DNA from 3 places in the Streptomyces sp. 7R007 genome. Region 3 is predicted to be linked to each of the others. Evidence: riboswitches for the same ligand, from Rfam matches in the RefSeq annotation. Region 3 holds a riboswitch; each other region holds the start of a gene.
What was found. A riboswitch is a leader RNA that binds a small molecule or an ion and turns the genes downstream of it on or off. The one in region 3 is predicted to bind cobalamin.
Positions count from the first base shown of each region.

Region 1: another riboswitch for cobalamin. It lies ahead of ACYF6T_RS01635 (CbtB domain-containing protein); the one in region 3 lies ahead of nicT (Nickel transporter NicT).
Region 2: another riboswitch for cobalamin. It lies ahead of ACYF6T_RS07030 (cobalamin biosynthesis protein); the one in region 3 lies ahead of nicT (Nickel transporter NicT).

Region 1 covers NZ_JBTWMV010000001.1:330,125-333,388, reverse strand. The annotation lists gene ACYF6T_RS01645 (HAD-IA family hydrolase) at 1-454, shown strand, start outside; gene ACYF6T_RS01640 (histidine phosphatase family protein) at 444-1,025, opposite strand; cobalamin riboswitch at 1,138-1,283, shown strand; gene ACYF6T_RS01635 (CbtB domain-containing protein) at 1,319-1,540, shown strand; gene ACYF6T_RS01630 (CbtA family protein) at 1,566-2,330, shown strand; gene ACYF6T_RS01625 (GNAT family N-acetyltransferase) at 2,353-2,829, shown strand; gene ACYF6T_RS01620 (cupredoxin domain-containing protein) at 2,844-3,264, opposite strand, start outside.
Region 2 covers NZ_JBTWMV010000004.1:64,298-67,561, forward strand. The annotation lists gene ACYF6T_RS07020 (inorganic phosphate transporter) at 1-1,152, shown strand, start outside; gene ACYF6T_RS07025 (hypothetical protein) at 1,184-1,411, shown strand; cobalamin riboswitch at 1,558-1,697, shown strand; gene ACYF6T_RS07030 (cobalamin biosynthesis protein) at 1,799-2,740, shown strand; gene ACYF6T_RS07035 (cobyric acid synthase) at 2,737-3,264, shown strand, end outside.
Region 3 covers NZ_JBTWMV010000010.1:62,116-65,379, forward strand. The annotation lists gene ACYF6T_RS15615 (LAETG motif-containing sortase-dependent surface protein) at 1-755, shown strand, start outside; gene ACYF6T_RS15620 (ArsR/SmtB family transcription factor) at 757-1,104, opposite strand; cobalamin riboswitch at 1,183-1,374, shown strand; gene nicT (Nickel transporter NicT) at 1,403-2,431, shown strand; gene ACYF6T_RS15630 (nucleoside hydrolase) at 2,753-3,264, opposite strand, start outside.

The sequences.
Region 1 (3,264 bases), on a different contig from region 3:
GCAGCTGCGGGAGGCGCTCGACTGGGTCTCCCGAACCGCCGGCGACAGCCGGCCGGTCGTGCTGGTGGGCGACTTCAACGCCCCCTCCCACCTCGACCGGCCGGACGTCGCATGGCCGGTGACACGTGCCGCCGAGGAGGCGGGCCTGCGCGACTCCTACCGCGAGGCCCACCCGGACCCGGCCGAGCACCCCGGTCACACCTGGTCGCCCGTGCACGCCGAGCACGAGGACGGCAGCGGACGCCCCGAACCGCAGGACCGGATCGACTACGTCCTGCACAACGGCCGCGGCCTGCGCGTCCTGGACGCCACCACCTTCGTCAGCGGCACCCCGCGCCCCTGGCCGGACGTGGCCGGCAACGACTGGCCCTCGGACCACGCCGCGGTGATCACCACGTTCGCCGTGGACCCGGGCGCCGTCCCGCCGGCTGCCGAAGCGCCGGCTACCGGGTGAGGGGAGCCTGGAGCGCCCGCCCGAGCCGGAGGTTCCAGCGCCCCGACCGCCCGCTGAACTCGGTCGCCGTCAACGGCGGTACGTCCAGCCGCCAGAACGCCGACCCGGGCGCCCCGAGCGCGCGGACCGCGGCGGCCCGCACGACCTCCGGGTCCACGACCGCGACGGTCCGCCCCGCCGCCTGCGCCGCCGACTCCAGCCAGCCGGCGATCCGGTCGCAGAAGTCCCGTACCGACTCACCGCCGTGGGGCGCGCACGCGGGGTCCGCCAGCCACCGGGCCACCGCCTCCGGCTCCCGCGCGCTCACCTCCGCCAGGGTCGCGCCCCGCCAGCGCCCCACGTCCAGAGCCGTCAACTCCGGTGCGCACACGGCCTCCAGGCCCAGCGCCGCGGCCGTCTCGCGGCAGCGGGCCGCGGGCGAGACCCAGGACCGGTCCGCCGGGGGGAGTCCGTCGCGGGCGGCCCGTGCGAGCCGCAGTCCGGTCTCGTCGAGAGGACGGTCGTCGTCGAACCGGGCCTCCCGCAGCGCCGTACCGACCGCGGGTGAGATCAACGTCACTCGGCTCGTCATACGTCCGTTTCCCTGGCCGACATCCCTGTCGTCCCAAGGATGACAGGTCGTCCCGTCCACGCCGTCGTGCGCCTTCGCGCCCTTGGCCGCGCCTCCGCTTCGCGGTACCTTCTCGGTCGGTGTCCACGACGGACACCGACGACGGTCCCGCGGAAGCCGGTGAGACTCCGGCACGGTCGCGCCACTGTAAGCCCGGTTCCCACACCTTCGGGGTGCGGGGCGGGTGAGTCAGACCCGCCCCGTCGTCTCGTGCACCACCGAGACGGGACGCGAGTTCCCCAGGAGGTTCTGCCATGGCCCAGTCCGCGATCCAGCCGACCGCCGCCCCCACCGCCGTACCCGCCAAGCTGCCGATCGGCGCGATCGTCCCCTGGGCGGTCTTCTTCGGCATTCTGATGCTGGTCCTGCTCTACTTCGTCGGCGCCGAACAGGGCGCCACCTCCGTGATGTCCGGATCCGACGTGCACGAGTGGGTGCACGACGCCCGCCACCTGCTCGGCTTCCCCTGCCACTGACGGCGGCGCGGAACGTACGAGCACCATGAACTCGGCAATCGTCCGGAACCTGTTGGTGCGTGGCATGCTCGCGGGACTCGCCGCGGGCCTGCTCGCCCTCGTCGTCGCCTACTTCCTGGGCGAGCCGCGCGTCGACGCGGCCATCGCCTACGAGGAGGCGCACTCCCACGAGCACGGCGTCGAGGCCGTCAGCCGCACGATGCAGTCCACCGCGGGCCTGTCCACCGGTGTCCTGGTCTACGGCGTCGCGTTCGGCGGCATCGCCGCGCTCGCGTACTGCTTCGCCCTCGGCCGCATCGGCCGCTTCGGGCCGCGCGCGAGCGCGCTGCTCCTGGCGGCGGGCGGTCTGGTCGCGGTGTACGTCGTGCCGTTCCTGAAGTACCCGGCCAACCCGCCCTCCGTCGGCGACCCCGACACCATCGGCACCCGCACGGCCCTGTTCTTCCTGATGGTGGCGCTGAGCGTGCTGCTGGCCGTGGCCACCGTCATCCTCGGCAAGCGCCTCGCCCCCCGCCTGGGCAACTGGAACGCGACGCTGGTCGCCGGTGCCTTCTTCGTCCTCGTCGTCGGGCTCGCGTACGCGTTCCTGCCGTCGTTCAACGAGGTGCCGAAGACCTTCCCGGCCACCCTGCTGTGGCAGTTCCGCCTGGCGGCGCTCGCCGTCCAGGTGACCCTGTGGACCTCCTTCGGGCTGGTCTTCGGAGCGCTCGCCCAGCGGCTGCTCGCCCCGCGCGAGGCCGGCGCGGGGCAGCGGACGGCCGGCAGGCGGGCGGCGGCCGTGCCGCACTGAGGGCGCCTGCGATACTCCCACCATGGGTGATCAGGCACAGACCCGCGACTGGACGCTGCGGCCCGGCGATCCGGCCGACGTCGAGGCGCTCGTCGAGTTGCGGGCCACGGTCATGCGGCCGGACCTGGAACGCCTCGGGCGCTACGACGAGCACCGGGTCCGGCAGCGGCTGCGGGACGCCTTCTCCCCGCAGCACACCTCCGTCGTCATGGCCGGCGGCGACCTCGCCGGCTGCGTCACCGTCCGGCCCGTCGAGGACCGGCTGTGGCTGGAGCACTTCTACCTCGCCCCCCGCCACCAGGGCCGGGGGCTCGGCTCCGCCGTCCTGCGCACGGTGCTCGAACGGAGCGACGCGCAGAACACGACCGTGGCGCTCAGCGTCCTGCGCGGCAGCCCCGCCCGGCGGCTGTACGAACGCCACGGCTTCGTCGTGGAGTCGGAGGAAGCCGTCGACGTCTTCATGGCGCGCCCGCCGGGAGGGCACGCCCCGACCGCGTAGGCCCGGCGGGGGCGTCACTTGACGGTCGTCGACGCCCGCGAGCCGACCAGGAGCAGGCACAGCACCGCCACCCCCGCCACGACTCCGGCGAGCAGGAGCAGCGGATCGAGCGGGCGGGCGGCCGAGGCGGTCGTCTCGACGGGCTGCCGGGCGGCGGCCGCGGTACCCGGCGCGGGGGAGGGGGCGGCGCTGGAAGCGTGCGCGGACGCCGCGCCGCCGTGCTCGGCGTGCGCGGTCGGCTTCGCGGCGGCGGACGTCGCCGTGCGCCGCGGGGAGCGGACGACGGTGGGTGCCGCGGCCGCGTGGTCGTGGCCGGTCGGGTGCGCTGTGGGCGTGGGCACCGGGGCCGCCTTGACGACCAGTTGGGCCGTCATGCCGGGGTGCACGGTGCAGACGTAGGAGTAGGTGCCCGGCGTGGTGAAGGTGTGGCTCCAA
Region 2 (3,264 bases), on a different contig from region 3:
ATGGCCACCACCATCTCGACCGGTGCCCTCAAGCCCAAGGTCGCGGTGGCCATGTCCGCCGCGCTCAACCTTGTAGGCGCTTTCCTCTCCGTGGAGGTCGCCAACACGATCTCCAAGGGTCTCGTCGATGAGAACGGCATCCGTCCCGAGGTCATCTTCGCCGCCCTGGTCGGCGCGATCCTCTGGAATCTGCTGACCTGGCTGGTGGGACTGCCCTCCAGCTCCTCGCACGCCCTGATGGGCGGCCTGATCGGCGCCACCGTCGCCTCCGCCGGCTTCGGCGCCGTGCACGGCGACGTGCTCGTGACCAAGGTGCTGATCCCCGCGGTCGCCGCCCCGGTCGTCGCCGGCGTCGCCGCGCTAGCCGCCACCAGGCTGTCGTACATCCTCGGCAGGAAGACCGAGGGCAAGGCCGCCGAGAAGGGCTACCGGGCCGGCCAGATCGCCTCCGCGGGCCTGGTCTCGCTGGCGCACGGCACGAACGACGCGCAGAAGACGATGGGCGTCATCACCCTCGCCCTGGTCGCCGGCGGTGTCGTCGCGCCCGACTCCGACCCGCCCACCTGGGTCATCCTCTCCGCGGGCCTGGCCATCGCGCTCGGCACCTACATCGGCGGCTGGCGCATCATCCGCACCATGGGCAAGGGCCTGACCGAGCTGGAGCCGCAGCAGGGCTTCGCCGCCCAGACCAGCGCGGCCACGGCCATCCTGGCCTCCTCCCACCTCGGCTTCTCCCTGTCCACCACGCACGTCGTCTCCGGTTCGGTGATGGGCGCGGGCCTGGGCCGCAAGGGCGGTGTGGTCCGCTGGTCCACCGCGACCCGGATGGCCGTCGCCTGGGTGCTCACGCTCCCGGCCGCCGCCCTGGTCGGCGCGCTCGCCGAGTCGGTCACCGACCTCGGCGACTGGGGCACCGCCCTGGTGGCCGTCTTCCTGGTCGCCGCCAGCGCCGCGATCTGGAAGCTGTCCCGGCGCGAGGTCGTCGACGCGACGAACGTCAACGCGACCGAGGAGCCGGCCGGCGTGGTGACCGCGGCGATCGCCGCGGTGGCCCCGCCGCCCGCGGGCGCGGTGGCCGAGGACCTCACGGCCACCATCCCGGCGCCCGCCGCCACCACGGAGCCGACGGCCCCGCCGGCCGCCGCCGTCTGACCGCCCTCAGCCCCCTTAAGGAAGCATCACCATGAAGATCGACTGGGCAGCCCTGGGCTCCGTCTTCGGCGTCAGCCTCGCGGTCACCGTGGGCCTGGTGGCCCTGTTCACCCTCGGCGTCATGGGCCTCGCCCGCCGCGAGCGGGCCGGCGCCCAGGGCACCTCGGCGGCCCTCGCGGTCACCGGCGCGTACGTCTGCTTCGCGGCCTGCGCGGCGGCGGTGGCGTACGGAATCTCCCTGATCATGAACAAGGCCTGAGGCGCGAGCACGGCCTGAGGACCGGGTCCACGCGTGGTGCCGGGGCGGTGATCCGTCCCGGCACCACGCGTTCGCGTGACCACGGCGACCCCGTGCGTGTGGGCCTCAGCACACTCTCCCGTCGCAGGTCAACAGCAAGTTGACTGTCCTTCCGGGGGCGTGGTGGACTGCCGGAGCCATATACGGCGGCAGGAGAGGAAGCCGGTGGAAGTCCGGCGCGGTCCCGCCACTGTCACCGGGGTAGGAAGCCTCGGGAGCCAGGAACTCTCACCGCCGGTCTCGTCGAACCAGGGCGTGGACACCCTGAGTGAGGACATGCCGTCATGCCAGCCTGCCGTCCGAGGTCCAGGACCAGTTCGCTGCCCGAGCCCACGGCCGGCTGAGCCGATGCGTGCCGATCGCGTCTTCGCGTACGGCGCCGCCGCCGGACTCCTCGGTGACCAGCTCCTCGGCGATCCGCGCCGCGGGCATCCGGTCGCCGCGTTCGGGCGGGCCGCCGGCGCCGTGGAAGGGGGGCTGTGGCGCGACCACCGCGGGTGGGGCGCGCTGCACACCGCCGTGTGCGCCGGAGGCGCCGTGGCGCTGGGCGCCGTGGCGCAGAAGGCCGTACGCCGTTCCCCTGCCGCCTCCGTCGCGCTGACCGCCGCCGCCACCTGGGCCGTCGTCGGCGGGACCTCCCTCGCCCGGGAGGCCCGCGCCGTCGGGCGGGCGCTGGCCGCCGGGGACGTCGAGGCGGCCCGGGCACGGCTGCCCCATCTGTGCGGGCGGGATCCGCAGGCGCTGGACGCCGACGGGATCGCCCGGGCGGTCGTGGAGTCCGTGGCCGAGAACACCTCCGACGCCGTCGTGGGGGCCCTCGTGTGGGGCGCCGTCGGCGGGGTGCCGGGGCTGCTCGGGTTCCGGGCGGTGAACACCCTCGACGCCATGGTGGGGCACAAGTCGCCCCGCTACCGGCGGTTCGGCTGGGCCTCCGCCCGGCTGGACGACCTGGCCGGGTGGCCGGGGGCACGGCTGACCGCCGTCCTCGCGGCCGTCGCGGGCGAGGACCGGCGCGGGGCCGTGCGGGCCTGGCGGGCCGACGCCGACCGGCATCCGAGCCCCAACGCCGGGCCGGTGGAGGCGTCGTTCGCGGGGGCGCTCGGCGTGCGCCTGGGCGGGACGCTGTCGTACGGCGGGCGGGTCGAGCACCGGCCCGTGCTGAATCGGGAGGGACGTCAGGTGGGGGTCCACGACATCGAGCGGGCGGTACGGCTGTCCCGTCGCGTCGGACTGCTCGCGCTCGGCGTGAGCGTCGCCGCGCGGGCCGTCCTGAAGGGGCGTGCGTCATGAGCGGGGGGCTGCTCGTGGCCGGCACCACCTCCGACGCCGGCAAGAGTGTCGTCACCGCCGGGATCTGCCGGTGGCTGGTGCGCCAGGGGGTCAAGGTGGCCCCCTTCAAGGCGCAGAACATGTCGCTGAACTCGTTCGTGACGCGCGAGGGCGCCGAGATCGGGCGCGCCCAGGCCATGCAGGCGCAGGCCTGCCGCATCGAGCCGACCGCGCTGATGAATCCCGTGCTGCTGAAGCCGGGGGGCGAACAGAGCAGCCAGGTCGTGCTGATGGGCAAGCCCGTGGGCGAGCTGAGCGCGCGCGGCTATCACGGCGGCCGGCAGCAGAGGCTTCTCGGGACCGTTCTCGACTGTCTGGCCGAGTTGCGGGGCACGTATGACGCGGTGATCTGTGAGGGGGCCGGTTCGCCCGCGGAGATCAACCTGCGGCGCACCGACATCGTGAACATGGGGATCGCCCGCAACGCCGGGCTGCCCGTGCTGGTGGTCGGGGACATCGACCGTGGCGGGGTCTTCGCCTCGTTC
Region 3 (3,264 bases):
AGACGGAGACCGACCGCTGCGAGTTCTCGCTCGACGGCGAGCACTTCTTCGCCTCGGTCAAGGTCGACGACCAGAACCTCAAGCCGTCGGACGACGGCAAGGTCCACGTCAAGGTCCGCACCGCGGGCGACGCGTCCACCTGCACCGCCTCCCTCGCCTCCTACCTGGCCCACGGCGCCACCTTCGCCACCTCCGGCCAGCAGGTCTTCCACGACTTCGACACGGTCACCGTCAAGGCCGGCCAGACCGACTCCCTCGACATCTCGGTGCCCGACCAGGGCTGCTTCGCGCAGGTCGACCTCTACCGCGGCGCGGTGAAGTACGACGGCAAGCTCGACGCCAAGGACGGCTTCGAGCACGGCGACCTGCCCGCCGGTCCCGACCACGCGGTCATCAAGGACAAGCTGATCGCGTCCTGGAACGGCGGCACGAAGGACTGCACGGCGACCGAGTCGCAGTCGCCGAGCCCGTCCGCGTCCGAGTCGACGCCGGCGTCCGGGACGTCCACCCCGCCGGCCACGGAGACGACCGCGCCGGCGACGGAGACGTCCACGCCGTCCTCGGAGACCTCCACGCCGTCGTCCTCGGAGTCGACGACCGCGCCCGCGGCCACCCCGAACGGCGGTGGCGGCGACCTCGCGGAGACCGGCGCGAGCAGCAGCACCCCGCTGATCGCGGGCGGCGCGGCGGTGCTCCTGGCGGGCGGCGCGGCGATCGTGCTGGCGTCCCGCCGGAAGCGTTCGACGCGCGCCTAGTTCACGTGCAGTGGGTGAGAAGGAGCCGCACCTCGTCGTCCACCACCCGGTAGCGCACGACCCGGCCCTCCTTCTCGCCCTCCACGACCCCCGCCGCCCGCAGCAGCCGCAAGGCCTGTGAGACGGCGGGGTCGTTCATGTCGGTGGCCAGGGCGAGGTCGGAGACGGCCATCGGGCCCGTGCGGTGCAGGGCCAGCAGCAGCGCGAGGCGTTTGGGGTCGCCGAGCAGGGCGAAGCGGTCGGCCCAGGTGCGCACGCGCGCCGCGTCGCCGATGGCGGCGATGGCGTCGCACACCCGGTGGCCGTCTATGGTGCGGCGGTCTGCGCGGTCGGCCGGGACGAGATGCATGGGGTCATCCTCGCAGGGCCGTATGTGATCTTGGATACCTGCGCAGGTGTGCAGCTATGCAGGAGTGCGGCCGGGCGCCTACGGTGGGCGGGCCGTGGTGTTCGGGAAGCCGGTGCGATGCCGGCGCGGCCCTCGCCACTGTGACCGGGGAGTCGTCCGGCGTGTCCCGCGAGGGACGGTCACTGGGTGCCTTGTGGCGCCCGGGAAGGCGGACGGACGACGCTCGACCCTCCCCCAAGCCAGGAGACCGGCCACGGCATCTCACGAAGTGATCCACGAGGTGCTGGAGCGTGACCGCATGACCGACCCTGCGTCCTTCCGCTGGCGACGCGAGGACACCGTCCGGACGGCCGGGCTGATGGCGGTGATCGCCCTGCTCCACGTCCTGGCCTTCGGCATCCTCTTCCTCCTCGTCGTGCCCGGCCACTACGAGGTCGGCTCCAAGACCTTCGGCATCGGACTCGGCGTCACCGCCTACACGCTGGGCATGCGGCACGCCTTCGACGCCGACCACATCGCCGCGATCGACAACACCACGCGCAAGCTGATGGCCGACGGCAAACGGCCGGTGTCGGTGGGGTTCTGGTTCGCGCTCGGCCACTCCAGCGTGGTCGTCGTGCTGGCGGCGATGATCGCGGGCGGCACGCAGCTGGCGGACCGGGTGATGGACGAGGACTCCCGGACCCACCAGGTGCTCGGCCTCATGGGTACGACGATCTCGGCCACGTTCCTGTACCTCGTCGCCGCCCTCAACCTGGTCGCCCTGGTCGGCATCCTGCGCGTCTTCCGGGCGATGCGGGCGGGGTCGTACGACGAGCGGGAACTCGAAGCGCACCTGGACTCCCGCGGGTTCATGAACCGCGTCCTCGGCCGCCTCACCCGCTCGATCACCCGTCCCGGCCAGATGTTCCCGCTGGGCTTCCTCTTCGGCCTCGGCTTCGACACGGCCACGGAGGTCACGCTGATGGTGATGGCCGGCTCGGGCGCGGCGGCGGGCCTGCCCTGGTACGGGGTCCTGTGCCTGCCCCTGCTGTTCGCCGCCGGCATGAGCCTGTTCGACACGCTGGACGGCACGTTCATGAACTTCGCCTACCAGTGGGCGTTCTCCAACCCGGTGCGCAAGGTCTTCTACAACCTGACCATCACGGGCCTGTCCATCGCCGTCGCCTTCTTCATCGCCACGATGGAACTCTTCGGCCTGGACCTGGGCAACGCCGGTTACATGGTCGTGGCCCTGTTCGTGCTGGTCTGGGCAGCGGCGGTGACGTACTGGCGCCTGGCCAAGGTCGAACAACGCTGGTCCCCCCAACCAGCGGACCCCCAGTAACCGACCCACCCCACACCCAACTCCCCACCCCTCACCCTCAGCCGCCACCGGCGAGAACCGCCCACGAGGGCCACCCGCACCCGACCCACGAAAGCCCCACCACCAGCCCCCGCCGTGTCCCGAGACCCGCCCCGCTCACCCGCAGCCGCCACCGGCGAGAACCCTCCACAAGGGCCACCCGCACCCGACCCACGAAAGCCCCACCACCAGCCCCCGCCGTGTCCCGAGACCCGCCGCGCTCACCCGCAGCCGCCACCGGCAAGAACCCTCCACGAGGGCCACCCGCACCAGGCCAGGAAAGTGGCGCGGGTGGGAAGGCTTTCAGGCGCCGGCCACGACGGACAGGTACAGTCCCACGAACCGGTCCACGTCCACATCCAACGCCACGTCCACCAGGGCCTGTTCGCGCTCGCCCTCGTGGATTTCCGACTCACCGGGCCGGATCCGCCGGTCCACGACCGTCTGCCCCCGCGTCACCCCGGGCGCGAGCGACACCTCCACCGGAAGCAACTCCGTGCGGATACCCCCCGGATCGGCCACCGCGCACACCGCCCCCGCGTCCCCCAGCCCACCCGCCTCCACGTCGTCCGTGACGTCCGGCGCCGACGGCCGGTGCGCGAGCAGTTCCCCGGCCAGCCGAGCCCCCGCCTCCGCGCTCCCCCGCAGCCGCCGCACGTCCGCCCCCGGCACCACCACCCGCCGGAACACGTCCAGCCCGTACATGGTGATCGACACCCCGGCCGTGAGCAGGATCGCCGCCGCCTCCGGATCGTGCCAGACGTTGAACTCGGCCACCGCCGTGGCGTTCCCGGCCCCCACCGCCCCGCCCATGA